DNA from 3 places in the Sagittula stellata E-37 genome. Region 3 is predicted to be linked to each of the others. Evidence: riboswitches for the same ligand, from Rfam matches in the RefSeq annotation. Region 3 holds a riboswitch; each other region holds the start of a gene.
The links. Region 3 has a riboswitch for cobalamin ahead of ABFK29_RS19500 ((2Fe-2S) ferredoxin domain-containing protein). Riboswitches for the same ligand answer to the same signal wherever they lie in the genome.

Region 1 (9,522 bases), 510 kb from region 3:
GCCGCCCGACCCACCAGAAGGCCGACCGCGTGCCGCAGTTCCGCTGGGACGGCACCGCATATGTCGCGCACGAGGAACTGGAGAAGGGCAACTGGGATCTCTGGATCAAGGCCACCGCGATGGACGGCACGGCCTTTGAACAACGCCTCGAAATGTATCAGCCCTGAGCCGCGAAAGCCTTCCGTCATGACCGCCACCATGCGCCCGCCCGCCTCTGCCTGTCCCGCCTGCGTCGCCGCACCGGCGGCCCAGTCGCTGGCGGACATGGAGGTCCCGAAAGACGCGCATATCGTCCTTTCGCTGCCGACGATCCACTGCGCCGCCTGCATGTCTAAGGTGGAACGCGCGCTGAACGCCGACCCGCGTGTGCACAGCGCCCGCGTCAACCTGACCATGAAGCGCGTGAGCCTGTCGGGCGACACGGCGCTCACCGCCGAAGACGTGATCCCGCTGGTCGAGGCGGCAGGCTACGAGGCGCATGAACTCGACACCGCCGCCTTGTCGGCCACCGCGACCGACCGCGCGGGCCGCGACCTGCTGATGCGCCTTGCCGTGGCGGGCTTCGCCGCGATGAACGTCATGCTGCTGTCGGTGGCCGTCTGGTCCGGCGCGGCGGGCGAAACCCGCGATCTCTTCCACTGGATCTCCGCGCTGATCGTGCTGCCGGCGGTGGCTTTCTCCGCCCAGCCGTTCTTCGTCAATGCCTGGCGGGCGCTGGCCGCGCGAACGCTCAACATGGACGTGCCGATCAGCCTCGCCATCCTGCTGGCGGTCGTGACCTCGCTCTGGGAAACGTCGCTTTCCGGCGAACACGCCTATTTCGACGCGGCCATCGCGCTGACCTTCTTCCTGCTGACCGGTCGCTACCTCGACCACCGCACCCGCTCTGTCGCGCGCTCCGCGGCCGAGGAACTCGCCGCCCTCGAAGTGCCCCGCGCCTGGCGCGTGACCGATACGGGCGAGGAACAGGTGAGCGTCGCGGACCTCCGTATCGGCGATCTGATCCGCGTGCGCCCCGGCGGCCGCATGCCCGTCGACGGCGAGATCGTGGAGGGCACGTCGGAACGCGACCGCTCGCTGCTGACCGGGGAAACCCTGCCGGTGCTGGGCACGCCGGGCACCGCCGTCAGCGCGGGCGAGGTCAACCTGACCGGCCCGCTGACCATCCGCGCCAGCGCGGTGGGCCGCGACACCTCGCTCGCGCGCATGGCCGACCTCGTCGCCATCGCGGAGTCAGGCCGTTCGCGCTATACCTCGCTGGCCGACCGCGCGGCCAGACTCTACGCTCCGGGCGTGCACATCCTCTCCGCGCTCAGCTTCCTCGGCTGGCTGCTCTACAGCGGTGACCTGCGCACCGCGCTCAACATTGCCGCCGCCGTGCTGATCATCACCTGCCCCTGTGCGCTGGGTCTGGCCGTGCCCGCCGTGACCACAGCCGCCTCCGGACGGCTGTTCCGCAAGGGCCTGCTCATCAAGGACGCCACAGCGCTGGAACGGCTGGCGCAGGTCGACACCGTCGTCTTCGACAAGACCGGCACGTTGACCGCGGGCACGCCCGAGCCGGTGAACCTCGACGCCTTCACCACCGCCGACCTCGCCATCGCCCACGCGCTGGCCGAGGGCTCCGCCCATCCGCTCTCCCGTGCGCTCACCTCGGCGGCACGGGCCGCGGGCATCGCCCCCGCGCAAGTGACCGGCTTGACCGAGAGCCCGGGCTACGGCACAAGCGCCACATGGCAGGGGCGCGAGGTGCGCCTCGGTCGCGCCGCCTGGATCGGCGGCACCGCCACCGACCAGACCGCCGCCTGGCTCCGGATCGGCGACGCCCCCCCGCAAGCCCTGCTCTTCACCGACCGCATGCGCGACGGCGCCGCCGAGGCCGTGGCCGCCTTCCGGCAGGCCGGCATGACGGTCGTGCTGTTGTCCGGCGACACCGCGGCGGCGGTCGAATCCCTGGCCCGGCGGCTGGACATCGCCCAGTGGATGGCCGAGGCCCTGCCGCAGGACAAGGCTGCCCGGATCGAGACGCTCTCGAAGAACGGTGCAAAGGTCCTGATGGTCGGCGACGGGCTGAACGACACCGCGGCGCTCACCGCCGCGCATGTCTCGATCTCGCCGGCCTCCGCGCTCGACGCGGCGCGCGTGGCCTCCGATATCGTGCTTCTGGGACAAAGCCTCGCGCCCCTGCCGGAGGCCGCGACCACCGCCCGCAAAGCTGTGAAGCGCATCCGCGAAAACTTCACGATCGCCACGTGGTACAACCTCATCGCGGTGCCCCTCGCGGTGGCGGGCCTCTGCTCGCCGCTGATCGCCGCGCTGGCCATGTCCGCTAGTTCCGTCACCGTCTCGCTGAACGCCCTGCGCCTGCGCTGACACGCCCCGACCCGCACGAAAGGCACACGACCGATGAACGTTCTCACCTACCTGATCCCGATCTCCCTCGTGCTGGGCGGCATGGGGCTCCTATTCTTCGTCTTCACGATCCGTTCGAACCAGTACGAGGACCCCGAGGGCGACGCGCAACGCATCCTCTCGGGCGACTACGACGACCGCCCCAAGCAGGACTGACCCGAGAAAGCGCCCGGCTTCCCGCCACACGGGACCGCCTTGCGCACCGCGACCGGCACCCGTCAGCCCTCTGCTGCCCTTCATCTTGGTCAAAATACCTCGGGGGGTCTCCCGCAGGGAGACGGGGGCAGCGCCCCCTCCCCACATCCACGCCAGGCGCCCGCAGAGAGGTCATCCGCATGGCATACGCGGCCAACCGGCCCGGTCGGGCCGATCGACAGCCCCGGCTCAGACCGGCAGCGCCGTGGTCTTGAATACCGTCTTCAGCGCAAAGGACGACTGCATCTGCGCGACGCCCGGCAGGCGGGTCAGATACTGCCGGTGGATGCGGGCGTAATCCTCCGTGTCCTCGGCCACGACCTTCAGGATGTAATCCGCCGTGCCCGCCATCAGGTGACACTCCAGCACCGCCGGAACGCGGGACACGGCGGTCTCGAAAGCCTCCAGCACCTCGTCGGCCTGCGCCTGCAGGGTGATCTCCACGAAGACGGTGGTCGGCAGCGACAGCTTGCGCGCATCCAGAAGCGCCACGTAGTCGCGGATGTAGCCGTCCGCCTCAAGCCGCTGCACCCGCCGGTGACAGGCCGAGGGGGACAGGTTGACCTGTTCGCTGAGGTCCGCGTTCGACATGCGGCCCTTGCGCTGAAGCACCCTGAGCAGTCGCCGATCCGTCTCGTCTAGCGCCATATTCGAAGATTCCTCCCGCGGTGCCTGCAAACCGTCGAACAATCGTGCGCGGCGGTGCGCAAAGGTGCCCCAGTCTCGGACCCTTTTGCAAGCCGTTCATGGTAGATTGCCGCACCCCAACAGGACCCAGGCTCAAAGGATCGCGTCATGAAGATCGGCTGCCCGACAGAAGTCAAACCCCAGGAATTCCGCGTGGGCCTGACGCCCAACGCCGCACACGAAGCGGTGGCGCATGGCCATTCGGTCATCGTCCAGAAAGGCGCAGGCCTCGGCGCCGGTTTCACCGACGAAGACTATACCGCCGCGGGCGCCGCGCTGGCCGACACCGCCGCCGAGGTCTTTGCCTCCGCCGACATGATCGTCAAGGTGAAGGAACCCCAGGCCCCCGAACGCGCCATGTTGCGCGAGGGCCAGGTGCTGTTCACCTATCTCCACCTCGCGCCCGATCCGGAGCAGACCCACGACCTGATCGCCTCCGGCGCGACCTGCATCGCCTATGAAACCGTGACCGACGACCGTGGCGGCCTGCCCCTTCTGGCGCCGATGTCCGAGGTCGCGGGCCGTCTCGCCCCGCAGGTCGGCGCCTGGTCGCTGCAGAAGGCCAACGGCGGCCGCGGCGTGCTGATGGGCGGCGTGCCGGGGGTCGGCCCCGCGAAGGTCGCGGTGATCGGCGGCGGCGTCGTCGGCACCCACGCGGCCCGCGTCGCCGCGGGCATGGGCGCCGAGGTCACCGTGCTCGACCGCTCCCTGTCGCGGATGCGTTACCTCGACGACGTCTTCGGTTCGGTCTTCAAGACCCGCTACGCCTCTGCCGGGAACACCGCCGAGATGGTGGCCGAGGCCGACATGGTCATCGGCGCCGTGCTGATCCCCGGCGCCGCCGCGCCGAAGCTGGTCAGCCGCGCGCAACTGTCGACGATGAAGCCCGGCGCCGTGATCGTCGACGTGGCCATCGACCAGGGCGGCTGCTTCGAGACCTCGAAGGCCACAACCCATCAGGACCCGATCTACGAAGTCGACGGCATCGTGCACTACTGCGTGGCGAACATGCCGGGCGCCGTGGCGCGCACATCGACCATCGCCCTGGGCAACGCGACCATGCCGTTCATGCTGGCGTTGGCCGACAAGGGCTGGAAGAAAGCCTGCGCCGACGATCCGCACCTTCTGGCCGGGCTGAACGTGCATGCGGGCAAGCTGACCTACGCCGCGGTGGGCGAGGCGCTTGGGCTTGCCGCGATCACGCCGGCGGCCGCGCTGGCGGCCTGAGCGGTTTCGCCGTGCTGCGCACGGCGACCGGTCGGGGAGGCTCTGCCTCCCCGAACCCCTCCGGAGTATTTTGGAAGCAAAGAAGCCGGCAGCGGGTTCTTTGAAGGTTGCGACCTGAATATCGGCGGTCGGATGCGTCGTGCTGACGGCGGCCCGGGCGCTGGCCTTACCAGCCCTCCTCGCGGACATGCGCATCGAGCGTGCGCGCCCGCGCCCAGCCGCGCGCTGCGAGTTCGGGGCCGTCGAACAGCTCCCTGACGTGGCCGACGCAGAGGTAGGCGACCACGCGGACGTGCTCGGGCAGGCGGAGGATCGGGCGCAGGTCGGCCTCGTCGAGGATGCTGACCCAACCGACGCCGACGCCTTCGGCCCGCGCCGCCAGCCAGAGGTTCTGGACGGCGCAGACCGTCGAATAGAGATCCGTCTCCGGCTGATGCGTGCGCCCCAGCACGACCGGTCCGCCGCGCGACCGGTCACAGGTGACGCAGATGTTCAGGGGGGCCTTCTCGATCCCTTCCAGCTTCAGCGCGGCATAGGCCGACCGCTTGTCCGGCGGGAACATCGCCTGCGCCTCGTCGTTGGCGCGGGCGAATGCGGCCCGCACTTGCGCCCGGCGCAGGGGATCGCGCAGCAGAATGAAATCCCAGGGTTGCGAGAGCCCGACCGATGGCGCGGCATGCGCCGCCTCCAGGATGCGCCGCAGCACGTCTTCGTCCACCGGATCGGGCAGGAATTCGTTCCGCACGTCCCGTCTGTGGGCAATCACGTCGTAGAGCGCCCGCCGCTCCTCGTCCGAAAACGCGCGCGCCGCAACGGGCGCCGGGGATCGGCGGTTCACCGGTCCTGTCATGGGGTCACCTCCCAAAGGCCTGCGCGCCCCCGCTGTCCAGGCGGGGCCGCCATGCCGTCAGGCCGGTCTTCTGGCTTCGGATCATCCGGAACGGACGCCTTCCCGAGCGCCTGACTGACGCCCAGTGGCCATGTGTCCGCCCCGTCCCCGTCACAGCGGCGGGCCCGCGCCGGTTCTGCCCCGGCTTCCCGATTCTCCCCCGAGGACGGAGGCACCTGACACGGACGGGATCGCAAATCCCGCCCCTTGGCGCAAGTGCACCGCCCCCGGACGGGACCGGTCTGCCGTCACGTGGTCAGCGTGTCTTCAGCGTGTCGCGGATCTCGAGCAGCACGTCCAGTTCCGTTGGGCCGGACGGCGTGGCTTCGGCTGGCTGGCCTTCCTCACGCTCACGGATCGCGGCGGCCTTCGCGCGGTTGACCATCTTCACCAGCATGAAGACCACGAAGGCGATGATGAAGAAGTTGATCACCGCCATGATGAACTTGCCGATGGCAAAGACCGGCGCGCCCGCCTCTGTCGCCGCCGAGAGCGACGCGTATTCGTTGCCGTCGAGCGCATAGAACCAGCCCGAAAAGTCGATGCCGCCGGTGAACAAGGCGATGATCGGATTGATGATGTCGCCCACCAGCGACTGCACGATCGCGGTGAACGCCGCGCCGATGATGATGCCCACGGCCATGTCCATGACATTGCCCTTGGCGATGAAATCCTTGAATTCCTTAATCATTTTCCCATTCCGTAAGAGCGCCGGCATGCTTGGCCACATGTCCTGCGGGGTGTTTTTGCACAAACAGGATTATGTCATGCCGGATCGGCTGGGAAAGCGGGAAATGCCGGACTAGGGTCGGCCAGGACATCTTCCTTAACGAGGACACGCATCATGACCGCTCTTGCCGACCATCCGATCTCGCGCCGCTGGCCCGCCGCGCACCCCGACCGCATCCAGCTCTATGCCTTCCCGACGCCCAACGGGGTCAAGGCGTCGATCATGCTCGAGGAGACCGGGCTGCCCTACGAGGCCCACAAGATCACCCTGTCGGACAAGGACGTCAAAAGCCCTGAGTTCCTGTCGCTCAACCCCAACAACAAGATCCCCGCGATAATCGACCCGAACGGCCCGGACGGCGCGCCGCTGGAGCTGTTCGAATCCGGGGCCATCCTGCTCTATCTCGGCGAGAAGGCCGGAATGCTGCTGGGCGAGACCGCGACCGAGCGGCACAAGATCACGCAATGGCTGATGTTCCAGATGGGCGGCGTCGGACCGATGTTGGGGCAGCTCGGTTTCTTCTGGAAGTTCGCGGGCAAGGACGTGAAGGACCCGCTTCCCCGCACCCGGTATGTGAACGAGGCGCGGCGGCTGCTGAGCGTTGTCGAAGGCGCGCTGGACGGTCGAGACTGGATCGCCGGGCCGTATTCCGTGGCGGACATCGCGCTCTGCCCGTGGCTCAACGCGCTCGAATTTTACGGCGCGCGCGACGTGGTGGGCTGGGACGACCATCCCAACTGCGTGGCCTACGTCAAGCGGTTCTACGAGCGCCCGGCGGTGCAACACGGCGTGAATATCCCGGCGCGCGACTAACGCTCGCAGGCGCGCGGCGCACAGCCCCGCGCCGCGGGGCGCCGCGCCGCGTGGACAGGGACGTGCACCGACCCGATCTGGCCGATGCGTGGCCCGGGGCCCGGGCACGGCCAACGCACGCGGGAGCCCACGCAACCGGTCACACCGGTCCGTGCACTCACACCGCATCCGTCGCGTCCTCAGGTAGGGCGGGGCTTCGCGCCGCCCTCCTTCCTCAGCCCGGCAGTGTGCCGGTGATGACGTAGGCGAGAAGCTGCACCACCTGTTCCGGCGTCCGCGCCACGGCCAGCGCTGCGGCGTCGACCTCCTTCAGGGCGTGGTCATGCTCTTCCGGTTGCAGGATGATCAGAGACTTGCCCAGCGCGGCGGCATAGCCCGCATCGAAGGCCGCGTTCCACTGCTTGTACTTGTCGCCGAAGCGCACGACGACCACGTCGGCCTCCGCGATGCCCTTGCGTGTGCGGATCGCGTTCAGCTTGGCGCCCTTGTGGTCGTGCCAGAACTTGTCGTCCTCCGCCCCGAGGATCGCCACCCCGCAGTCGTCGCTGTTGCCGTGATCCGTCACCGGGCCGTCGAAGTCGATGCCCAGTCCCGCCGCGCCGTCGCGGATGCGGTCGCGCCAGTCGGTGTGGATCTCGCCCGACAGGTAAACCCTGAATGCCATGCTGCGGCCTCCCTTCGCCTTGATGATCCCAGACACCTAACCGACCCGCCCGGAATGGCAAGTCACCGCCCGTCGAGCGCCCTCAGACCGATCCAGGCACCTGCGAGGATCATGAGCGGCAGAACCAGCATCTTGAACAGGAACACCGCCAGCAGCGCGATCAGGCTTTGCACCAGCGCATCCGACCGCTCGTAAAGCGCGCCCGCCATGGTCGAATAGCGCTCGAACTCCATCCGCGCGCCCTGCAGCGCCCCCATGACACCGCTTCCCTCGACAGGCACCGCCACCGCCGGGTCGACCTGCGCGGTGATCTCGTCGACGATGGCGCTGTGCCGCGCCCAGACCTGGGCGGTCATCCGGTCCGCCAGAAGCGCCGACAGCAGGAACGCCCCCGGCAGCGCCACGGCGAGGAAGGCACCGTATAGCCCCATGCGCCGCGCCACGTGGCCGCCCCTGCCGCGTCCTGCCGTGACCAGCGCCAGAAGCGCCGCGCCCGCCAGCACCGCCCAGCCCACGCCCGAGGCCGGCGCCAGCGCGACCGCCAGCGCACCGGTCGCCACCATGACGAAGAACACCACCTGCGCGATGCGCTCGACCGTGTCGTCCACCGGCTCCAGCCACTTCAGCGGCTGCGCGCTGCCCTGCACGACAAAGCTTCCGCCGACCTCCAGTTCCTGTGCCGTCGACAGGAAGGCGTTCAGCGTCCTGAGCGTCAGGTAGGTGCCCGCGCTGGCGGTGGCGATCTGGCGGGCGTAGTCCTCGGCGGCGCGTGTCGCCGGGTTCCGCGTGGAAAAGGCCGCCGCCAGGAGGGCGACGGCCAGCAACAGGATCAGCGCCGGGCGAAGGACCCGCCCGGCACGTGGAGTAAAGGTCAGACGTCCTTGCGGATCGTCTCGTTCTTCGGATCGTAGGGGCTGTCGCACGTGATCTCCGCATCCCAGAGCTGGTCGAACATCCTGACCTTAAGCTTCGTGCCCTCCACAGCCAACGCCGGCTTCACGTAGCCCATGCCGATGGACTTGCCGAAGGCCACGGAATAGCCGCCCGAGGTCAGGCGCCCCACCCGGTCGCCGTCCGGCGTGTAAAGCGCCTCGCGGCCCCAGGGATCGGCGTCCGCCGGGCCGTCGACCAGCAGCGTCACGCACTTCGAACGGATGCCCTTCGCCTCCATCTCGGCCTTGCCGAAGAAGTCCTTCGACAGGTCTATGAAGCGCGGCAGGTCGGCCTCGGCAGGGGTCGCGTCGCGGCCCAGTTCGTTGCCGAAGGCGCGGTAGGACTTCTCCTGCCGCAGCCAATTCTGCGCGCGCGCGCCGACCGGCTTGATGCCATGCGCCTCGCCCGCCTTCATCAGCAGGTCCCAGAGGTAGTTCTGCATCTCGATCGGGTGATGCAGCTCCCAGCCGAGTTCGCCGGTGTAGGCCACGCGGATCGCGTTGACCGGGCACATGCCCAGCTCGATCTGCCGCGCGGAGAGCCACGGGAAGCGCTTGTTCGACAGCGCGGTACCCGGCTCCGCGTCGCGGATGAGCTGGCCCAGCACATCGCGGGTCTTCGGTCCGGCGATAGCAAAGACGCCCCATTGCGTCGTCACGTCCTGCACGATCACCAGCTTGCCGGTTTCCGCCATGAAGTCTTCTGCCGCCTTCACGAGGTAGTCGTGGTCATAGGCCTGCCACGCGCCCGCCGACACGAGATAGTAATTGTTCTCGCCGTTGCGAACGATGGTGTACTCCGTCCGGGTCGTGCCCTTCGAAGTCAGCGCGTAGGTCAGGTTGATGCGCCCGATCTTCGGCAGCTTGTTGCAGGTGAAGCGGTCGAGGAACTCGGTCGCGCCCGCGCCGGTCACGGTGTGCTTGGCAAAGGCGGTCGCGTCAATCAGGCCGACACCCTCGCGGATCGCCCTGG
Region 2 (9,522 bases), 260 kb from region 3:
GTCGAGGAACCGCTTGTCCTGCGCGAACAGCGGCGCGACGGCGGCGGTGCATATGTAGCCGTCGAGGATCACCGGAATGCGGCGGGCGCGGGCCTCGATCACCGCGCCGCAGATCGCCGCCTGCTCGCGTCCGCCGTAGGCCATGAGCAGCGCCAGCCCCGCGGCATCCGCGTGCAGCTTGCGGCCGTCTTCGATCACCTGTGCCTTCAGCGCCTTGCCTGCCGCGTCGGAACCGGTGCCACGGCCCACCCAGTCGACAGCCGCACCGCCGAAGGCCCCGGCGGCAAGGGCTGCGGCGACGGTGGAGTTGCCGATCCCCATCTCGCCCAGCACCAGGACAGAGGTCGTCGCGGGCACGGCGGCCGCACCGATCTTCATCGCCTTTAGCACCTCATCCTCGGTCATGGCCGGTCTGGCGGTGAAATCGGCGGTGGGTGTGTCGAGGTCCAGTTCGACGACATCGAGATCGGCCCCGGACGCGCGGCACAGCTGGTTGATCGCCGCGCCGCCGCTGCGGAAGTTCGCGACCATCTGTGCCGTCACCTCCTGCGGGAAGGGGTTCACGCCCCGCGCGCAGATCCCGTGGTTTCCGGCAAAGACCAGCGCCTGCGCCTGCGTGATCGAGGGGCGGTCGGTCTTTTGCCATCCGGCCATGAAGACGGCCAGGTCCTCCAGACGTCCCAGCGCGCGCGGCGGCTTCGTCAGGCTCATCTGGCGGGCATCGGCGGCCTCGCGGGCGGCGGGATCGGCCTCCGGCAAGGTGGCGGCGAGGGCCGCAACGTCGGCCAGCGTGCTCAGGTCAGAGAGAGACGTCATCGGGTTTCACCTTCAGAGGGCAGCCCGCGACCGAGAGATAGACCTCGTCGCAGGCGGTTGCGATGGTTTGGTTGAGCCAGCCCGCGGCATCGCGGAACTCGCGCGCAAGCCGGTTGTCGGGCACGATGCCAGAACCGACCTCGTTGGTCACCAGCACCACGGGGGCGGTCTGCCGGGGCAGGGCCTCGGCCAGTGCCGTGCCAGCCGCGCGCCAGTCCGCGCCGGACAGCATCAGGTTCGTCAGCCAAAGCGTGAGGCAGTCGACAAGGCGCGGTGCGTCGCCGTCCGTGGCGTCGAGCGTTCCGACAAGATCGAGCGGCGCCTCGTGATCCGTCCACCCGGCGCCCCGGCGGGCGCGGTGCTGCGCGATCCGGTCGCGCATCTCGTCGTCACGGGCCTCGGCGGTGGCGATATAGACCGCCCGGCCGGAACGCGACAGCGCCAGCCTTTCGGCGAGGGCCGATTTGCCGGAGCGGGCGCCGCCCGTGATCAGTATCGACTTTTTCATGGCGCCGTGAAAAAGCAGGTTCGGCGCGGAATGGAAAGTGGAAATCCGGGGGACTGTCAGGGCATGGGCGAAGAGCGACCGGAACTGGTCCTGATCCGGCATGCGCCGGTGGCGGAGCCGGGCGTCCTGAACGGACGACGCGACGTTGCGGCCCGGCTGTCCCCAGACGCCATCCATGCGCTGCGCCAGGGGGCGGGGCGGGTGGCGAAGGTCGTGGTCAGCCCGGCGCTGCGCTGCCGCCAGACGGCAAAGGCGCTTTGGCCCGACGCCGAGCCTACGGAAGACGCCCGCCTCTGGGAGCAGGACTTCGGCGATTTCGAGGGGCGCGCGCTGCAGCACCTGCCCGACCTTGGCGAGATATCTCCGGACGCGCTGGCCGCGCACCGCTGGCCGGGCGGCGAAAGCTTCGCCGACGTCTGTTCGCGGGCGGCACCGGCCCTGCAGGACGCCGCAGGCATGGCCCGGGACCACGGCGCGCCGGTGGCGGTCGTGGCGCATGCGGGCGTGATTCGCGCGGCGCTTGCGCTGGTCACGGGGCATGTGCCCGGCGCATTGGCGTTCGAGATCGCGCCGCTGTCGGTCACCCGCCTAGGCGTCTGGCGCGGAGCGCCTGTCTCGGTGCGCAGCGTGAACCGGGTCTTCGCATGACAGACGTGGCCGGGCACTTCGGCGAATGGCTGCAGGGGCGGCTCGGCCCCGACGGGCCAGTGGTTCTGGTGACGTGTCCTTGCCCGGTGCTGCGCGTGTCACCCGCCGCGGGTCCCGCGCTTTTCCCGGCGGACTCGGTGGAGCGGTTCTGCGCGGCGCTTGGAACAGACAGCGCGCATTGGCCAGAGCTTGCCTGCGACATGCCGCCGGGCGGCGGGGCAGGGGCCTCCACCGCATGGCTGGTGGCCGGGGCGCGGGCGGTCGCGCCGCACGCCACGGCAGAGCAGATCGCCCGCGCCTGCCTTTCCGTCGAAGGCGCCTGCGATCCGCTGATGTTTCCCGATCCCGACCGGCTGCTCTGGGCGTCCCGCGAGGGCCGCATCGTCGAACGTCTGTCCGCGCCGCCCCGCTGCGAGGTGGTCGGCGGTTTCTGGGGGGCCCCGACGCGGACCGACCCGGCGGACCACGCCTTTCCCGAGGTGGACGATCTTGTGACCGACTGGCGCCGCGCGGTAACGGAAGCCGACCTCGGGATCGCGGCCGGGATCGCCACCGCTTCGGCCACCCGCTGCGACGCCTTGCGCGGACCGGGCGACCCGATGACCGGACTGGCCCGCGACCTGAAGGCGCTTGGCGTGGTGCGGGCGCACACCGGTTCGGCGCGTGGTCTGATCTTCGCCCCCGGCGCGGTCCCCGCCACGGCAGAACCCGCACTGCGTGAGGCCGGCCTCACGCAAGTGCTGCACTTCACGACCGGACAGCGCCCATGAGCTTCGCCGCGACGATGCTGGTGGCGCTCGTGCTCGACGCCGGGATCGGCTGGCCGGATCCGCTGTACAAGCGCGTCGGTCATCCGGTCGTCTGGATCGGCAACCTGATCTCGCTGTGCGAACAGCGTTGGAATGCAGGCCCACGCAACAGGCGCATCGTCTTCGGCACGCTGACCGTCCTTCTGGTGACGGGACTTCCCATGGCCCTTGCCGCGCTTGTCGCGCTGATCCTGCCGGGCGGCTGGGCCGGGGTTGCGCTGACCGGCCTGCTCGCATGGCCCTTCGTTGCCGTCCGTTCCCTGCATGACCACGTGGCAGAGGTCGCCCGTCCGCTGGGCGGTGGCGACCTCGACGGGGCGCGACAGGCGGTGGCGATGATCGTCGGGCGCGACATCACGCAGCTCGACACCGGCGGCGTCGCCCGCGCCGGGATCGAAAGCCTGGCCGAAAACGCCTCGGACGGGGTGATCGCGCCGCTCTTCTGGGGTGTCGTTCTGGGGCTGCCGGGCATCGTGGGGTACAAGGCGATCAACACGATGGATTCGATGATCGGCCACCGCACGGACCGTTACGAGGCCTTCGGAAAAGCCGCGGCCCGGCTCGACGACGGGGTGAACTGGATCCCGGCGCGCATCACCGCCGCGCTCTTTGCCCTGGGCACGCCGCGCCGCCTGGCGCACGCGTCGCGCGTCGTCCGCAGGGATGCCGCCGCCCACCGTTCGCCCAATGCGGGCTGGCCCGAAGGCGCGATGGCGGGCATCCTTGGCGTGCGCCTTTCCGGCCCGCGCGTCTACGCCACCCACCGGGTAGAGGAGCCGTGGCTGAACGCCGGCGCTCCGGACCCTGCGGCGCGCGACATGCGCCGGGCGCTCCGGACCTACATGCGGGGCATGGCGCTGGCGGGCGGGTTGCTCCTTGCGCTCGCGGTCCTCTAGCGACACGAAAGGAACCACATGGCACGCGATCACGGAGGCAACCTCGACGCCGCCATCAGACGCTTCGGTGGCGTGGCGCTCGACTGGATCGACCTGTCCACCGGCATCAACCGCGTGCCCTACCCGGTGCCGCACGTTCCTCCGCAGGCATGGCAGGCGCTGCCGACCCGAACCGACATGGACCTTCTGCGCAGCGTCGCGGCCCGAGCCTACGCCACCCGCGCCGACGTCGTGCCACTGGCGGGCGCGCAGGCTGCGATCCAGGCCGTGCCCTTCCTTGCCGCGCCCGGCACCGCCCGCGTTCTCACGCCCACCTACAACGAACACGCCGCCTGCCTCCGCGCTTTCGGCTGGACGGTTGAGGATGTGGCCACCCCCGACGCGCTCCACGGCGCCGACCTTGCCGTGGTGGTCACGCCCAACAACCCCGATGGCCGCGTGCTGGACACCGAAGCGATAGCCGTGCTCTCCGAGCAGGTCGGCCTGCTGGTGGTCGACGAGAGTTTCGGCGACGCAACGCCCGGTGCCTGCATCGCCCCCGACCTGCACCGCCTGCGCGACAACGTGGTGGTCCTGCGCTCCTTCGGGAAGTTCTACGGGCTGGCGGGGCTGCGGCTGGGTTTCGCGCTGGCGACCGGGCCGCTGGCGGACCGGCTGAGGGCGATGGCCGGGCCATGGCCCGTTTCCGGCCCCGCGATCGAGATCGCCTGTACCGCACTGGCCGACACGGGATGGCAGGCCGAAACCATTGCCCGGCTCGACCGCGACTGCGCCGCTATGGATGCGCTCGCCATGGCGCGCGGCTGGCCGCTGGCGGGGGGCTGCCCGCTCTTCCGGACCTACGAGGTGCCCGATGCAACGGCGGCACAGGACCGCCTGGCGCAGGCCCATGTCTGGAGCCGCGTCTTCCCCTACAGCGCCACATGGCTGCGGCTGGGCCTGCCGGGCCACGACGAATGGCCCATTGTGGAGGCCGCCCTGCGCTGAGCCTAGCGTGCCGCCGCCAGCAGTCCCGCCACGTCGAGATGCGTTTCGAGGTGGTCCGCAAGGGCATCCAGCGTCGCGTCCACCGTCGCGTCGTAGGCTTGCGACGAGGCCACCCCGAACCGCTTCAGGAATCCGGCGCGGAAGGCGTCGTCGGTGAACATGCCATGCAGGTAGCTGCCCGTCACGCGCCCGTCCGGCGAACAGGCGCCTTCGGGGCGGCCATCGACGAAAGCGAAGGGCCGCGCGCAATCCGTGCCCGTCGTCCGCCCGATATGGATCTCGTATCCGGCGAAGGGCAGGGCGGTCGCGGCGTGTCGCGCGTCCACGCGGGTCAGGCGCTTGTCGCCGGTCATCACCGTGTCGACGTCGAGAAGGCCAAGCCCCGCCGTCTCGCCCGCCGCGCCCTCGATACCGTCGGGGTCGGCCACCCGCCGTCCCAGCATCTGGAAGCCGCCGCAGATCCCCAGCACATGGCCGCCGCGCCGGTGATGCGCGACAAGGTCGATGTCCCAGCCCTGATCGCGCAGAAAGGCAAGGTCGCCCCGCGTGCTCTTCGAGCCGGGCAGGACCACGAGATCGGCATCGCCGGGGATCGGCTCTCCGTGGCCCAGCATGGTCAGCCGGACACCCGGTTCCTGCGCCAGGGGGTCCATGTCGTCGAAATTGGCGATCCGCGACAGGCGCAGGCAGACGATGTGCAGCCCCTCCTGCCGCACGGGGGCCCGGATGTCCAGCGCATCCTCGGCAGGCAGCTTCCAGGCATGGGCGAACCACGGCGCGGTGCCGAAGCCGCGCCAGCCGGTGCGCGCCTCGATCAGCGCATAGCCGTCGTCGAAAAGCGAGGGGTCGCCACGGAACTTGTTGATCAGGAAGCCCTCGATCCGCGCGTTGTCGCCGGGTGACAGCACCGCCTGCGTGCCCACCACCTGCGCGATGACGCCGCCGCGGTCGATGTCGCCGATCAGCACGACGGGCAGGTCCACGGCCTCCGCAAAACCCATGTTCGCAATGTCGCCGGCGCGCAGGTTGACCTCTGCCGGGCTACCCGCGCCCTCGACGATCACCAGGTCATGGCGCGCCTTCAGCCGCGCGAAACTCTCGCGGACATGACCCAGCAACTGCGGCTTCAGGGCGGCGTATTCGCGCGCCTTCACCGTCGCCAGCCGCTTGCCCTGCACCACGACCTGAGATCCCACGTCGGTCTCCGGTTTCAGCAGAACAGGGTTCATGTCGGTCAGCGGCTCCAGCCCGCAGGCCCGCGCCTGCAACGCCTGCGCGCGGCCGATCTCGCCGCCGTCGACTGTCACGGCGGCGTTGTTCGACATGTTCTGCGGCTTGAACGGCGCCACCGAGAGGCCGCGCCGCAGCGCCGCCCGACATAGCCCGGCCACCAGCACCGACTTGCCCACGTTGGACCCGGTGCCCTGAAGCATCAGGGCGCGCGTCATTCCGGGTCACGATCCCCGGGCAGCGGGAGCTGCGCAAGGTGATACTCCCGGGCGAACCGCGACGCCGGCCGCGCGACGAACAGGGCGGAGCCCACGGTAAAAAGCCAGGTCGCCGGGTATTGCGTGTCTTCCCAGAAGAAGAGGATGGATCCGAAGAGAAACGCGAGCCCCGCGCAGAGGTCGATGACGGTATAGATCTTCTCGTAGAAGCCGTAGACCTCCTCGTGACGGGAGGTGGCGTCCTGCAGCCGTTTCCTGAACATCTGGCGGTGGTCCTCGCTGGTTTCGGGATAGTGACATCCACCGTTACCAGCCTTGAACGCAGGGTCAACGCGCCGAAACCATCTTGGCATGCCGAAGCGCCCGCCCGCGAACCCACGACCGGCCACTGTTCGTTCCGGCAAGAACCGCCGAAGCAAGTCCGTTGTCTCGTTGACCGCTACCGGAAATCTTCGCGCACCGGTCATGTCCCGTGGTGGCAAGCAATGAGCTAAACGTCGACCTTCCCCAGGCCAGGCGCAACGCCATCCACACGGCGCCGCTCCCAGGGACGCCCCGGCCTCACCCAATTCCGAAGACAGGCACCAGGGGCAGAGAGCGCATTGCAGAAATTCCGCTCGCCGCGCCCACTGATCCAGCCGGAACAGCCTGCCCGTTTCCCTGACGCACGTCCCCACACGTCAAACGGCGCAAACGGCCCGGACAGGATGCCTCCGGCGGAGGTATTTTTCGCCAAGATGAAGGGGCGGGTCGGACACCGCGCCTCGGGCCTTCGTCGAAGGGGGAGGCGCGGTGCCTTCACCTTGGGCGGTCATCGGGACCTCTCCCTGTACCGCCCGGCCAGCCTCTCCGATTCCGATTAAAGAAGTCTTGCCTTCATCTTGGTCCAAATACCTTGGGGGTCTGGGGGGAACCCCCAGCGGGTCGGGTCGCCGCAGGCGAGCCGAAATCCGGCGCCACAATCTCAGAACTCGACGCCCTTCTGCGCCTTCACCCCTTCACGGAACGGGTGTTTGACAAGCGTCATGTCGGTGATGAGGTCCGCCGCCTCGATCAGTTCGGGCTTGGCGTTGCGCCCGGTCAGGCAGACATGGGTCATCGGCGGTTTCTGCTCCAGCAGGAACCCCACCACGTCGTCGATGTCGAGATAGTCGTAGCGCAGCGCGATGTTGATCTCGTCGAGCAGAACGAACTGCACTTCCGGGTCGAGGATCTGCGTCTTGGCGATCTCCCAGCCGTTTTGCGCCGCCGCGATGTCGCGTTCGCGGTCCTGCGTCTCCCACGTGAACCCTTCCCCCGACACGAAGAACCGGCACTCCGCCGCGAAGCGTTCGCGCAGGAACGTGCCTTCGCCGGTGGGCCAGGCGCCCTTGATGAACTGCACCACCGCACAGGGCATGCCATGCGCGATGCAGCGCATGATCATGCCGAATCCGGAGGACGACTTGCCCTTGCCGGTCCCGGTATGGACGATAATCAGGCCCTTCTCCTCCGTCTTGGTCGCCATCATCCGGTCGCGGGCCGCCTTGATCTTCTTCATCTTTTCGGTGTGGCGGGCGTTTTCGTCTTCGCTCATGGCGCGGGCTCTCCTTGACATTGCCGGGCGTCCGGCGCATCAGCCGGAGTGCTGGTGCCTGTGTCTAGCAGGTGAAAAGGGAATGCGCAGCCCCGCGTCGGGGTCAGGCGCAGCCGCCCCCGCGACCGTGACCGGAAAGGGCCCGAAGCCACTGGCGACATCGCCGGGAAGGCCGGGTTCCGTTGGGATCGGCAGGACTGCCTGCCGCCCAGTTCCGCAAGCCGGGAGACCTGCCAGTGGCCGCGCCGTGGAAGGGGCGGAGGAACGAAACCGGACGGGGTGATCCGGGGTCGGGAGAGGGCCTGTCTTGGCCCGTGCCCCGCTCAAGGTCCCCCCAGATGCGCGAGGTCGCCATGCCGTCAGAGACCGAACTTCTGGTCTGCGTGAAGTGCCGCCGGGGGCAGGACATCCCCGCCGACGACCGCCGGCCCGGGCAGGCGCTCTACGATGCCCTTGCCGACCGGCCTTTGCCCGAGGGCCTGCGCCTGACCGCCGTCGAATGCCTGCAGAATTGCGATGCCGGTTGTACCGTCGCCCTGCGCGGCGGCGACCGCTGGACCTACGTGTTCGGGAATGTCGACGAGGCGTCGCATCCGGACATGCTGCTCGACGGCGCGGCGCGCTATCACGCGACCGGCGACGGGTTGATCCCGTGGCGCGAGCGTCCCGAACACTTCAAGCGCAACTGCGTGGCGCGTATTCCGCCCCTGACCCCGAACACCCCTGTGGAGGCCGACTGAATGACCGATCTAGCCAAACTCCCCGTCACCGTGATCACCGGCTTCCTCGGCTCCGGCAAGACGACGCTGGTGCGCCACCTGATGCAGAACCCCGGCGGCCGCCGCCTGGCCGTGGTGGTCAACGAATTCGGCGACGTGGGCGTGGACGGCGACATCCTGAAATCCTGCGCCATCCCCGACTGCCCGGCCGAGAACATCATGGAGCTCGCCAACGGCTGCATCTGCTGCACCGTGGCCGACGACTTCATCCCCACCATCGAGGCGCTGATGGCGCTCGACCCGCGCCCCGACCACATCCTGATCGAGACCTCCGGCCTCGCCCTGCCGAAGCCGCTTCTGAAAGCCTTCGACTGGCCCGACATCCGGTCGAAGATCACCGTCGACGGCGTGATCGCGCTGGCCGATGCGGAGGCCGTGGCGGCGGGCCGCTTCGCTCCCGATGTGGCGCGGGTGGACGCGCAGCGTCTGGCCGACGACAGCATCGACCACGAGACGCCGCTGAGCGAGGTCTTCGAGGACCAGATCTCCTGCGCCGACATCATCCTGCTGACCAAGCCCGACCTCGCCGGACCCGAAGGCGTGGCGAAGGCCAAGGCGATCATCGCCGCCGAGGCACCGCGCCCGCTGCCGGTGGTCGAAGTGGCCGAAGGTGTGGTCGACCCGCGCGTGATCCTCGGGCTGGAAGCCGCCGCAGAGGACGACATGGACGCGCGCCCCTCGCATCACGACGACCACGACGATCACGAGCACGACGACTTCGAATCGGTCGTTGTGGAGCTGCCGGAACAGGACAGTCCCGCCCAGCTGGTCGCCGCCATCGAGCGCCTCGCGAAGGAGCAGAACATCCTTCGGGTGAAAGGGTATGCCGCCGTCAAGGGCAAGCCTATGCGCCTTCTGGTGCAGGCGGTGGGCGCGCGGGTGCGTCATCAGTACGACCGCCCGTGGAAGCCGGACGAGGCGCGCGTCAGCCGGGTCGTGGTCATCGCGGAACATGACGACATCCAACCCGAGGCCATCGGGGCGGTCCTCGGGGCCGCGCCTGTCGCCGCAGAATGACGTAAGGTAGGGCGGGGCTGTGCGCCGCCTTTCCGGGA
Region 3 (9,522 bases):
CAGCGCCAGTCGGAGGGCCCGTTCGCGCAATCCCGAGGGCGGGTCGAGGTCCAGGCGCCCGGCAAGGTCATCCGGCAGCTTGCCCCCGAGTCCGGACAGCATCAGCCGCGCCACGGCAAGGCGGTTCCCCTGCGCGCCAGACAAGATGGAGAGCGCTGGCAAGAGCCGCCGTTCGAGATCGTCGAAATCGCTGCCGAAGGGGAACTCCGGCAGGTTCATCGGCTTCAGCCAGGCGCGCAGGGTCTCGGGTGTGTTGTTGGCCGCGTGGTCCGGTAGCTCGAAATCGGACGCGACCTTCCCGGCTTCTTTGGCCTTGGCCAGCAGGGTGGGTTGAAAGCGGGCGTCGGTCACGCAGAGCATGCGCGCAATGGCCACCTCGTCCGGTTGACCCCGGAGGTCGGCGATGCCGTACTCGGTCACGATGATGTCCCGATAGGCGCGCGGGACGCTTTCGTGCGGATGTGCCCACACGATATTGGAGACCGTCCGTCCGTTCTTTGTCCGGGTCGCCGGCAGGGTCAGGATAGAGCGCGCGCCGTTCAGCGCAAAAGCCTGATCCACGAAGTTGAACTGGCCTCCGATGCCACTGACTTCCTGCGCATTCGCGGTGATGTCGCTGACCACACCGCCCAGAAGCGTGGCCTTCATCGCGGAATTGATGAACCGGGCATCGACGCGGGCGGCACGTTTCGTCTCTTCGTCGCCGTATAGCTGATTGGTGAAAGACACGGGCATCATGCGGATCTTGTCGCGTCGTTCCGGGGGCATCGCGCACAACCGCTCATATAGATCCCGGCAATCCACGAAAAAACCTGCATGGATGGCCGCGCCACAGACTTCTCGGCGGATCACGCCCGCTTCGAACAGCCTCACGAGCCCGTCGACAAGCATTTCGGTCACGGCATAGAGCCCCGCATCGAACGGCCCCGTTTCCCCGAATGTGTCGTCCCTGAAGGGGTTGGACCGGTCTACCCCGGCGAAAGCGCCGGACTGCCGCAGCATCAGCGCGTGCGCCACGGCATCCCCGATGGTGCCGATCCCGACTTGCAGTGTTCCACCGTCCCGCACGGTGCGGGCGACATGCAGGCCGATGGCGTGTTCCGTCAGCCCGACCGGACGCTTGACCACCGAGAATAGCTCGAAATTCGGACCGGGGTCGAGGCACAGGTCCACCTCTGCCCGCGGCAACGTCGCATCGGGCCCGGACATCGCGGGAAGGTTGGCGTTGGTTTCGCCGACCACAAGGAAGCTCTGGCGGCCTGCGCGGCGATCACGCAACAGATCCGACGAGATATCGGTGTTGCAAGACAGGCTGTAGTCCGATCCCATGGGGGCCAGAAGCTGCATCAACACGTTGGGGCGCCAGGCGGCAAGAACGTCGTATGCATGGGTGTAGTTCGCCGGGATGTACCGGCGCTGCATGGCCGGTACGCCAATCCATCGCCCGGCAAGCAGGAAGAACTCGGCCACTTCGACGTTTGGCGGCAGGGTCCCTTCCCGCAGCATGGCCGCGTAAGCCGGTTCGGGGTATTGGCCGAACAGACGGTCTGCCGCAGGTCCCAGAAAGCGTCGCGTCATCTCGTCCTTCATGGGCGGACGTTCCAGTGTCAACGCCGTCAGGATGGACAGGCGGGCATCCGGACGCGCAGCGACGGCCCGGATCAACGCATTGACCAGCGTGACAGGCTTGCCCAGCCCAAGCGGCAAGGCAAGCCTGATGTCGCCACCGGTCCGATCCAAGATCTCGTCGGCGATGGCCTCGGCTGTGGTGCGGTCAGCCAAAATCGTCCCAGCCCGGATCGGGCGCAAATCGCGGTCCGTGTTGCGCCGCGAGTTTCGTCAACACGTCCGGCACATCCCTGCGGACACGGGCATAATGCAGCGGACCTCCGCGGAACGGGGCCCAACCGGTGCCGAAGATCAGCGCGCCATCGACGGTGTCCGCATCCTCGGCAATCCCCTTGCGCAGGCACTCCACCGCGGCGTTGCACATCGGAAGGATCAGCCGGTCGATCACGTTCTGGTCCGGGTCGTCTGCCGGGACTTTGGGCGGCTTCTCGGTTTCGTAGTCATAGAGACCGCGTCCCGCCTTTCGTCCGGTGTGCCCCTTGTCCACCATGTCCTGCAACCACCCCGGCGTCTCGGCCACGGGCACATCCAGCCCCTCGCGCAGGGATAGCGCCACTTCGAGGCAGATATCCAAACCCACGGAATCGGCCAGCGTTACCGGTCCCATCGGCATGCCGAAGGCGAGGGCCGCACGGTCCAGCGCCTCCTTGTCGTGCCCCTCGTCGAGCATCGCGAGCGCCTCCATCATGTAGGGTGCCAGGACGCGGTTCACGAGGAAGCCGGGATAATCCTTCACCCGCGCGGGCAGCCTGTCGATCCCGTTGGCAAACCGGGCAAGGCGGTCCAGCGTATCGGCGGATGCAAGATCGTGAGACACCACCTCGACCAGTGGCATCTTGCTGACCGGATTGAAGAAATGCAGCCCGGCAAAGTGACCGGGCACCGGAGCGGCAGTCACCAGCGACGACAGCGGCAGGCTAGACGTATTGGTGGCCAGAATGGCGCCGGGTTTCATCTGGTCCGCAAGTTCGCCGTAGATCTTCTCCTTCACCTCCATCTTTTCCGGCGCGGCCTCGATGATCAGATCGGCGCGGGCCCGGCCCAGCCGGTCCGGATCGGGCATGAGGCGGTCGAGCGCATCGCGCGTTTCGATCCCGCCGAGATGCCTTTTGCCGCAGATTTCGGTGGCGCGGCGGACGGTTTCGCCCAACGGCGCAAGAGCCACGTCTTCGATGGTGACACGCCGCCCCTGGATCGCGGCCCAAGCAGCAATCTCCGCCCCCATCGCCCCTGCCCCGATGACGTGCACATGGTCTATCCCGTCAGGCCCGGTCGCACCGGACTTCAGCCGCCGCCGCAGGAAAAACACGCGGATCAGGTTCTGCGCCGTTGCACTGTCGAGCAAATCGCAGAAGGACCGCACCTCCGCCTGCTGCATGGCGGATGGATCGCCGCCATGGCGCTCCCACAATTCGATCAGCGCGAAGGGGGCAGGGAAATGCGCGTTCGGCGCCGTCTTCTCGGCCTCCGCGCGCATCCTGTTGGCTGCCAGGCTTCGCGCGGCGCGGGTGCGCAGGGCGCTTGCCCGCAAGCCGCCGCCGTCGTGGCTCAGCTTGCCATTCGCGGCGGCATCCATGGCCGCTTCGACATGTCGCTCCGGCACAAGCGCGTCCAGAATCCCCAGTCGTCTGGCTTTCCGGTCGTGTGCGCTGCGCCCGGTGAGCATCATCTGCATGGCTTCCACCGGGTCGATAAGTTGCGTCAAGCGCACCGTTCCGCCGAGACCCGGGTGAAGTCCAAGCTGTATCTCCGGAAAGCCGACCTTCACCCCCTCGACGCCGATGCGGTAATCGCAGGCAAGCGCGAGTTCGAGACCGCCACCAAGCGTTGCGCCGTGAATGACGGCAATGGTCGGAACCGGCAAGGCGGCCAGCTTGTCCAGCACATCGTGCCCCTGCTGCAGCATCTCTGTCGCGCCCTGACCGCGCAGGTCGGCAAAGCCGTCGATATCGGCCCCGGCGGCGAACCCGCCGCGTTTGGCGGAGCGCAGCGCCACTCCGCGGGGCTGCGCCTGTTTCGCGTCGTCCAGCAAGACGTCCAACTCACGCAACACCGTTTCGGAGATCGTGTTGGTGCTGGTGCCCGGGCAGTCGAGCCAGAGGGTCAGCAGCCCGTCGGTCTCGGCGCGACGCCAGTTCTCCGTTTCGGGGGGGCGGGTGGCGCCGGGGGCGTCATCGGGGTCGATCTCGTTGAACAAGGTCATCACGCAGCCTCCAAAAGCATGGCGCCGCCCAGACCGCCGCCGATGCATTCCGTTGCAATTCCCCGCCTGCCCCCGCGCGCCTTCAGCGCATTGGCGAGGTGCAGCACGATGCGGTTTCCGCTGGTGCCGACCGGATGGCCGAGGCTGATGGCCCCGCCGTCGACGTTCAGGCGCCCCCGGTCGATCCGGCCAAAGGCGGTGTCGTAACCCAGTATGTCGCGGCAGAATGAGTCGTCCTGCCAGGCCGCCAGACAGGCAAGCACCTGCGCGGCGAAGGCCTCGTTGATCTCCCAAAGGTCGACATCGTCGACCGAGAGGCCGTGACGCTGCGCCAGCGGTGTCGAGGACAGGACCGGACCCAGCCCCATGATGCGCGGGTCGAGCGCCGCCCATTGCGTATCGACGATGCGGGCCAGCGGGGTCAGGCCATGGGCCTCCACGGCGGTTTCCGAGGCGAGGATGACCCATGACGCCCCGTCCGTGATCTGGCTCGAATTTCCGGGCGTTACCTTGCCGAACGGCTTTTCGAAGGCAGGGTCCAGCTTTGCCAGCTTGTCGATCGAAGAATTGGGCCGCACACCGTCGTCCACCTCGTGTACATTGCCGTCCCGGTCGAAGACCGGCAGCACCTCGCCCCTGAGCCGTCCTTCCTCCTGCGCGGCGGCAAGGCGATGGTGGCTTTCATCGGCATAGGTATCCGCCATCTTGCGATCGATACCGAAGCGGTGGGCCAGCACTTCTGCGGTCTGTCCCATGTTGAGCGCCGTGATGGGATCGGTCAGCCCGCGCTCCAACCCGATCACGGGCGAAAAGAATTCCGGCCGGACGTCTGCGATGGCTTTCGCCTTGTCCAGCGGCCCCCGTGCCCGGGCCATCTCGCCGAACCATTCGGTCGCGTCGCGGTTATAGACCAGCGGCGCATGGCTGAGCGCCTCCGTGCCGCCGGCAAGGATCATTTCATGACTGCCCTCGCGGATATAGCGATAGGCCGTGTCGATGCTCTGCATGCCGGACCCACAGTTGATCTGCACCGTGAACGCGACTTGGTTCTCTCCCATGCCAAGTCTGATTGCCGCCACCCGGGCCGGGTTCATCTCGTCCTGAATGACGTTGACACAGCCAAGGATCACGAGGTCGAAGGCCGTGGGTTCGAACGGTTGCCGCAACAAGAGAGGTCGCCCGGCCTGCACGGCGAGGTCTACGGGGGTGAACGGGCCAGGGCGACCACGGGCCTTGAGGAAAGGCGTGCGCGCGCCGTCGACGATGTATACGGGGCGGCTCATTCGGCGGCCTCCTTCCAGTCGGTCGGTGGGGTCATTTCGGGGTAGAGATCCGCCAGCTCTTCCGGCGTGTAGTCGTCCACGGCGACAACCTTCTGCACAGCCTCCTGCATTCTCTGCAGCTGGGCATATTCGGCCTCAGAGAGCAGTCCTGCGTCCAGCCCTTCCTGCGGGGTTTTGCGCACATCGCGCAGACGCTTTTCCAGAGGGGCCGCTTCCAGCACCAGCTTGTACGCCGTATCGAGCAGGCCCAGACCACTGTCGGGCTTGGGCGCGTAGTAGTGGCCGACCAGACGGCTGCGGGTGTCCGATGGCTCGTAGATCAGCTTGGCGACCTCCTCGATCACCTGATCCGAGGGACCCCGCGCATGGGCACCGGGACGTAGGATGGGCCGCAGCAGCCAGCCGACCCAGCGTGCGGGCATGTTGGCGATCACCTCGTCGAGCGCGCGACCGATCCGGGCGAAACTCGTTTCGGTGGCATGGCGCACCAAGGGCAGGTCGGCGTCGTGACGCCCGTCGTCTTCCCAACGCTTCAGCACGGCAGCCACGAGATACATCTCCGACAGCGCATCCCCCAGCCGGGCCGAGATCATCTCGCGCCGCTTCAGACCGCCCCCCAGCGTCAGGAACGCCATGTCCGCCGTCAGGGCAAATGCCGCAGACCAGCGCGACAGGCGCCGATAGAACGGTGTCGCCTTGCCTGCATCGTCGGGGGCCTTGCCACGCCCGGTCCAAGCCGACCATCCCGCGCGACAGACCGTTCGGAGGGAGTGTCCGACGTGCGCCCAGAAATGGGTGTCGAAGGAGTCGAGCGATTTGTCCGGGTCCGGCTCCTGTATCGCTTCGATTTCGTCCAGCAGATGCGGATGGGCCCTGATGGCCCCTTGCCCGAAGATGATCAGGTTGCGGGTCACGATGTTCGCGCCCTCGACCGTGATCCCGATGGGAATGGCGCGATAGTGCGACTGGAGATAGTTCAACGGACCGTCGATGACCGCCTTGCCTGAATGCACATCCATGGCATCGTTGATCGTTTCACGCATCCGGGTCGTGGCGTGATACTTCATGATCGCGGATATCACGGCCAGCTTGTACCCGTCGTCCAACGCCGCCGTCGTCAGGCGGCGGCCCGCATCGATCGTGTAGGCGTTGGAAGCGATGCGGGCCATGGGCTCCTGCACGCCGCCGAACAACCCGATGGGCAGATTGAACTGTTTGCGGATGCGGGAATAGGCGCCGGTGCTGTGCGCGGACATGGCTGCCGCTGCGGCCGACAGCGATGGCAGTGAGATTCCGCGCCCGGCGGCCAGCGCACTCATCAGCATCATCCATCCGCGCCCCGCATAGTCCGGCCCGCCGATGATATGGTCGAGCGGCACGAAGACGTCCTTGCCGGTGGTCGGCCCGTTCATGAACATGGTCCCCGAGGGCAGGTGCCTGCGGCCGGTCTCCACCCCCGGCAAATCCGTCGGAACGAGCGTGCATGTGATCCCTATGTCATCGACCTCGCCCAGCAGGTGGTCCGGGTCGCGCAGCTTCAGGGCAAGACCCAGCACCGTGGCGACCGGCGACAACGTGATGTAGCGCTTGGCCCATGTCATGCGGATGCCAAGCACCTCTTCGCCATTCCACTGCCCCTTGCAGACGACGCCTTCGTCCGTCATGGCCGACGCGTCCGATCCGGCGTCTTCGGAGGTGAGCCCGAAGGCGGGCAGTTCTTCGCCGCGCGCGAGGCGTGGCAGCCAGTGCCGTTTTTGCGCGTCGGTGCCGAATTGCAGGATCAGTTCACCGGGACCGAGCGAATTGGGCACCATGACCGTCACCGCCGCCACGACGGAATGCCCCGCGATGTAGCGCACGACTTCCGAATGGGCATAGGCAGAGAAACCGAGTCCGCCGTGCTCCTTCGGGATGATCATGCCGAAAAAGCCTTCGTCGCGCAGATAGGTCCACGCCTCGCGGGGCAGATCGCCGGTGCGCCTGTCGATATCCCAGACGTCGATCATGTCGCAGAAGGTCCGGCATGGCCCGTCGATGAAATCCCGCTCCTCGTCGGTAAGGGCGGGCGCCTTCATGCTGCGCAGCATCGTCCAGTCCGGATTGCCGGAGAACAGTTCCGCCTCGAAGTGGACGTCTCCGGAATAGACGGCTTCGGCCTCTGTCGAGGACAGCGACGGCATCGCCCCCCTCGCCCACTTCAAAATCGGCTTGGTGACGTAATTCTTTCTGAATGACATGGCGGTTCCTCCACCCGGAAAACGCCCCGGCGGTGGAAGGGTTCCTGCTGCGCTGCATTCCGGGCGGATGACGTTCCGTCGTGCGCACGTCGCGATCGAGCGCATCTGGACGGCTTTGGCGATGCACCGCGTCCGGGTTGTTTGCGATCCGGGACGGTGTTCGGCCACGCGCCCTTGGGTATCGTTGCCGGCGCCGACGGATCAACGCGCATACACTCTTCGCGGGAAGTCGACACTCATTTTATCGCGCCCGGAGATTGACGGACAAGCCGTATCCGTGCTTAACGATCCGCGATGGTTCCCGGAACGCCAGCAAGCCAACCGGGATGAAAAGGGAACACGGTGAGGATGTCCGCAAGGTGCCGAATCCGCGACTGCCCCCGCAACTGTGAGCGGAGAGCGATCCTGAGAACACCACTGGGCCGGTAGGCGGCTCGGGAAGGTTCGGGAAAGCGTTGACCCGCAAGTCAGGAGACCTGCCATCTCCGGCGCGCTCCGCGCCGCAGTCACTTTTAACCGGGCGGGGTGTCCGGCAGGAGATGTGCTATGTTTGGACGGCTCTTTGTGCCCGATGTCATCGCTGGTCTGCCCGCCCCGCATTTGTGCGGAGGGCACCATGGCAGATGCACGGATAATTCCCCTGAGACGACACGACGACGGTTGCGGCGCGGGCCGCTTTGAGGGTCCGCCCGTGGAATGGGTTCTCTTTGCCTGTTCGTCGGCCAACCTGAGCGCAGGCGGTTTCCACCGACTGGAGGCGATCTGCGCCGCGGCGACGGAACGCCCCCACATGCTCATCCGCCTAGAAGACATGGGCCGGAGCCTGTTCGAGGCGCTGGACGAGATGCGGCGCGGCGGCGCCCGCGCGATCCGGCTGCAACCCATCGGACTGCCGTTTCCAGAGAGCCTTCTGGCCTGGCTTCCCGGCGTTCTGGCCGACTGGTCTCTACGACCGGTCAATGCGGCCATCGGCGTGACACTCGGCCCAGAGCCATCCCGCATGGATGCCGGCCCCACCGAGATGCTGCGCGACCTGCTTGCCGCGCCTTCGACGTCGGTCGAAAATGTGAAACCCGCGCTCGGCAAGCCCGGCTGGGACACCCCTCCCGATTTCGACTTTCATCTGCTGGTCTGCACCGGGCCGCGTTGCCAGATGCGCGATGCCGCGAGTCTCAGCCATGTCCTCAAGGCCGAATGCGCCGAGGCGGGCATCGCGAAGCGCTGCCTGACGACGACCACCGGCTGCATCTTTCCCTGCAACAAGGGGCCCGTCGTCGCGGTCTACCCGCTAGGCGACTGGTTCCACGTACCGGACCGCGCGGCAGCCCGACGCCTCGTGCGTGAGGTGCTTTGCGCGGGGCGCGGACTGCCTGACCTGCACATCCACACCGCCCGGCTCAGCCAGCCCAGTCAACACACGACGCCCCACAGGAGCACCATATCATGAGACACCTTGCGACCACGCTGGCCCTCGCCGCCCTTACTTTTGGCCAGCCCGCCCCGGCGCAGGAGGCCGATCAGCCGATCCGCGTGATTACGTCGTTCCAGATCGACAGCATGGACCCCGAGTCCGAGGGTTTCTGGTTCCAGGAATTCGGCGTGGCCGAGTTGCTGATGGAATTCCAGCGTGATGGCTCCGTGGCGCCCTGGCTGGCCGAAAGTCTGGAACAGGTGGACGACCTGACCTGGGTTATCACGCTCAACAAGGGGGTGACGTTCCAGAACGGCCGCCAACTGGACGCGGATGCGGTGAAGCGGCTGATGGACTTCCGGCTGGCGAACAAGGCGTCGCTGCAAGGCGTCGTGCCGCCAGAAACGACCTTCGACGTCACTGGCCCGCTGGAAATCACCGTGAAGACACCGGTGCCGCTGCCCGAGTTCCCGAACGTGCTGGCCCACGAAAGCTATTTCCTGATCTACGATCTCGATGCCGTGGAGGCCGCGAACGGGGACTGGGAGGCGCTGGAACATGCCGGTATCTATACGGGCCCCTACGAGGTGACCGACCTGACTGACGCGGCCCTGACCGCCACCCGCAACGAAAACTACTGGCGTGGTACGCCGGCCATGCCGGGTGTTACCGTCACCTTCGTGACCGACCTCAATGCCCGGGTGCTGGCGATCCAGAACGGCGAAGGGGATATCGCGCTTTATCCGCAGATCTCGGCCA

Region 1: linked by a shared signal. The riboswitch ahead of bluB (5,6-dimethylbenzimidazole synthase) and the one ahead of ABFK29_RS19500 ((2Fe-2S) ferredoxin domain-containing protein) in region 3 are both predicted to bind cobalamin.
Region 2: linked by a shared signal. The riboswitch ahead of ABFK29_RS18270 (DUF1636 family protein) and the one ahead of ABFK29_RS19500 ((2Fe-2S) ferredoxin domain-containing protein) in region 3 are both predicted to bind cobalamin.

The regions. Positions count from the first base shown of each region.
Region 1 is NZ_CP155729.1:3,580,454-3,589,975, forward strand. It holds gene ABFK29_RS17030 (FixH family protein) at 1-167, shown strand, start outside; gene ABFK29_RS17035 (heavy metal translocating P-type ATPase) at 187-2,373, shown strand; gene ccoS (cbb3-type cytochrome oxidase assembly protein CcoS) at 2,407-2,568, shown strand; gene ABFK29_RS17045 (Lrp/AsnC family transcriptional regulator) at 2,797-3,255, opposite strand; gene ald (alanine dehydrogenase) at 3,403-4,521, shown strand; gene bluB (5,6-dimethylbenzimidazole synthase) at 4,688-5,371, opposite strand; cobalamin riboswitch at 5,415-5,605, opposite strand; gene mscL (large conductance mechanosensitive channel protein MscL) at 5,667-6,101, opposite strand; gene ABFK29_RS17065 (glutathione S-transferase family protein) at 6,255-6,953, shown strand; gene ABFK29_RS17070 (YtoQ family protein) at 7,168-7,617, opposite strand; gene ABFK29_RS17075 (hypothetical protein) at 7,680-8,540, opposite strand; gene ABFK29_RS17080 (GcvT family protein) at 8,489-9,522, opposite strand, start outside.
Region 2 is NZ_CP155729.1:3,827,814-3,837,335, reverse strand. It holds gene cobT (nicotinate-nucleotide--dimethylbenzimidazole phosphoribosyltransferase) at 1-816, opposite strand, end outside; gene cobU (bifunctional adenosylcobinamide kinase/adenosylcobinamide-phosphate guanylyltransferase) at 800-1,324, opposite strand; gene ABFK29_RS18305 (histidine phosphatase family protein) at 1,388-1,972, shown strand; gene ABFK29_RS18300 (hypothetical protein) at 1,969-2,742, shown strand; gene cbiB (adenosylcobinamide-phosphate synthase CbiB) at 2,739-3,677, shown strand; gene cobD (threonine-phosphate decarboxylase CobD) at 3,696-4,664, shown strand; gene ABFK29_RS18285 (cobyric acid synthase) at 4,667-6,112, opposite strand; gene ABFK29_RS18280 (YrhK family protein) at 6,109-6,375, opposite strand; gene cobO (cob(I)yrinic acid a,c-diamide adenosyltransferase) at 7,077-7,688, opposite strand; cobalamin riboswitch at 7,724-7,940, shown strand; gene ABFK29_RS18270 (DUF1636 family protein) at 8,042-8,428, shown strand; gene cobW (cobalamin biosynthesis protein CobW) at 8,429-9,484, shown strand.
Region 3 is NZ_CP155729.1:4,087,666-4,097,187, forward strand. It holds gene ABFK29_RS19480 (acetyl-CoA hydrolase/transferase C-terminal domain-containing protein) at 1-1,782, opposite strand, end outside; gene ABFK29_RS19485 (3-hydroxyacyl-CoA dehydrogenase NAD-binding domain-containing protein) at 1,775-3,832, opposite strand; gene ABFK29_RS19490 (acetyl-CoA C-acetyltransferase) at 3,832-5,115, opposite strand; gene ABFK29_RS19495 (acyl-CoA dehydrogenase) at 5,112-7,352, opposite strand; cobalamin riboswitch at 7,631-7,850, shown strand; gene ABFK29_RS19500 ((2Fe-2S) ferredoxin domain-containing protein) at 7,969-8,799, shown strand; gene ABFK29_RS19505 (ABC transporter substrate-binding protein) at 8,796-9,522, shown strand, end outside.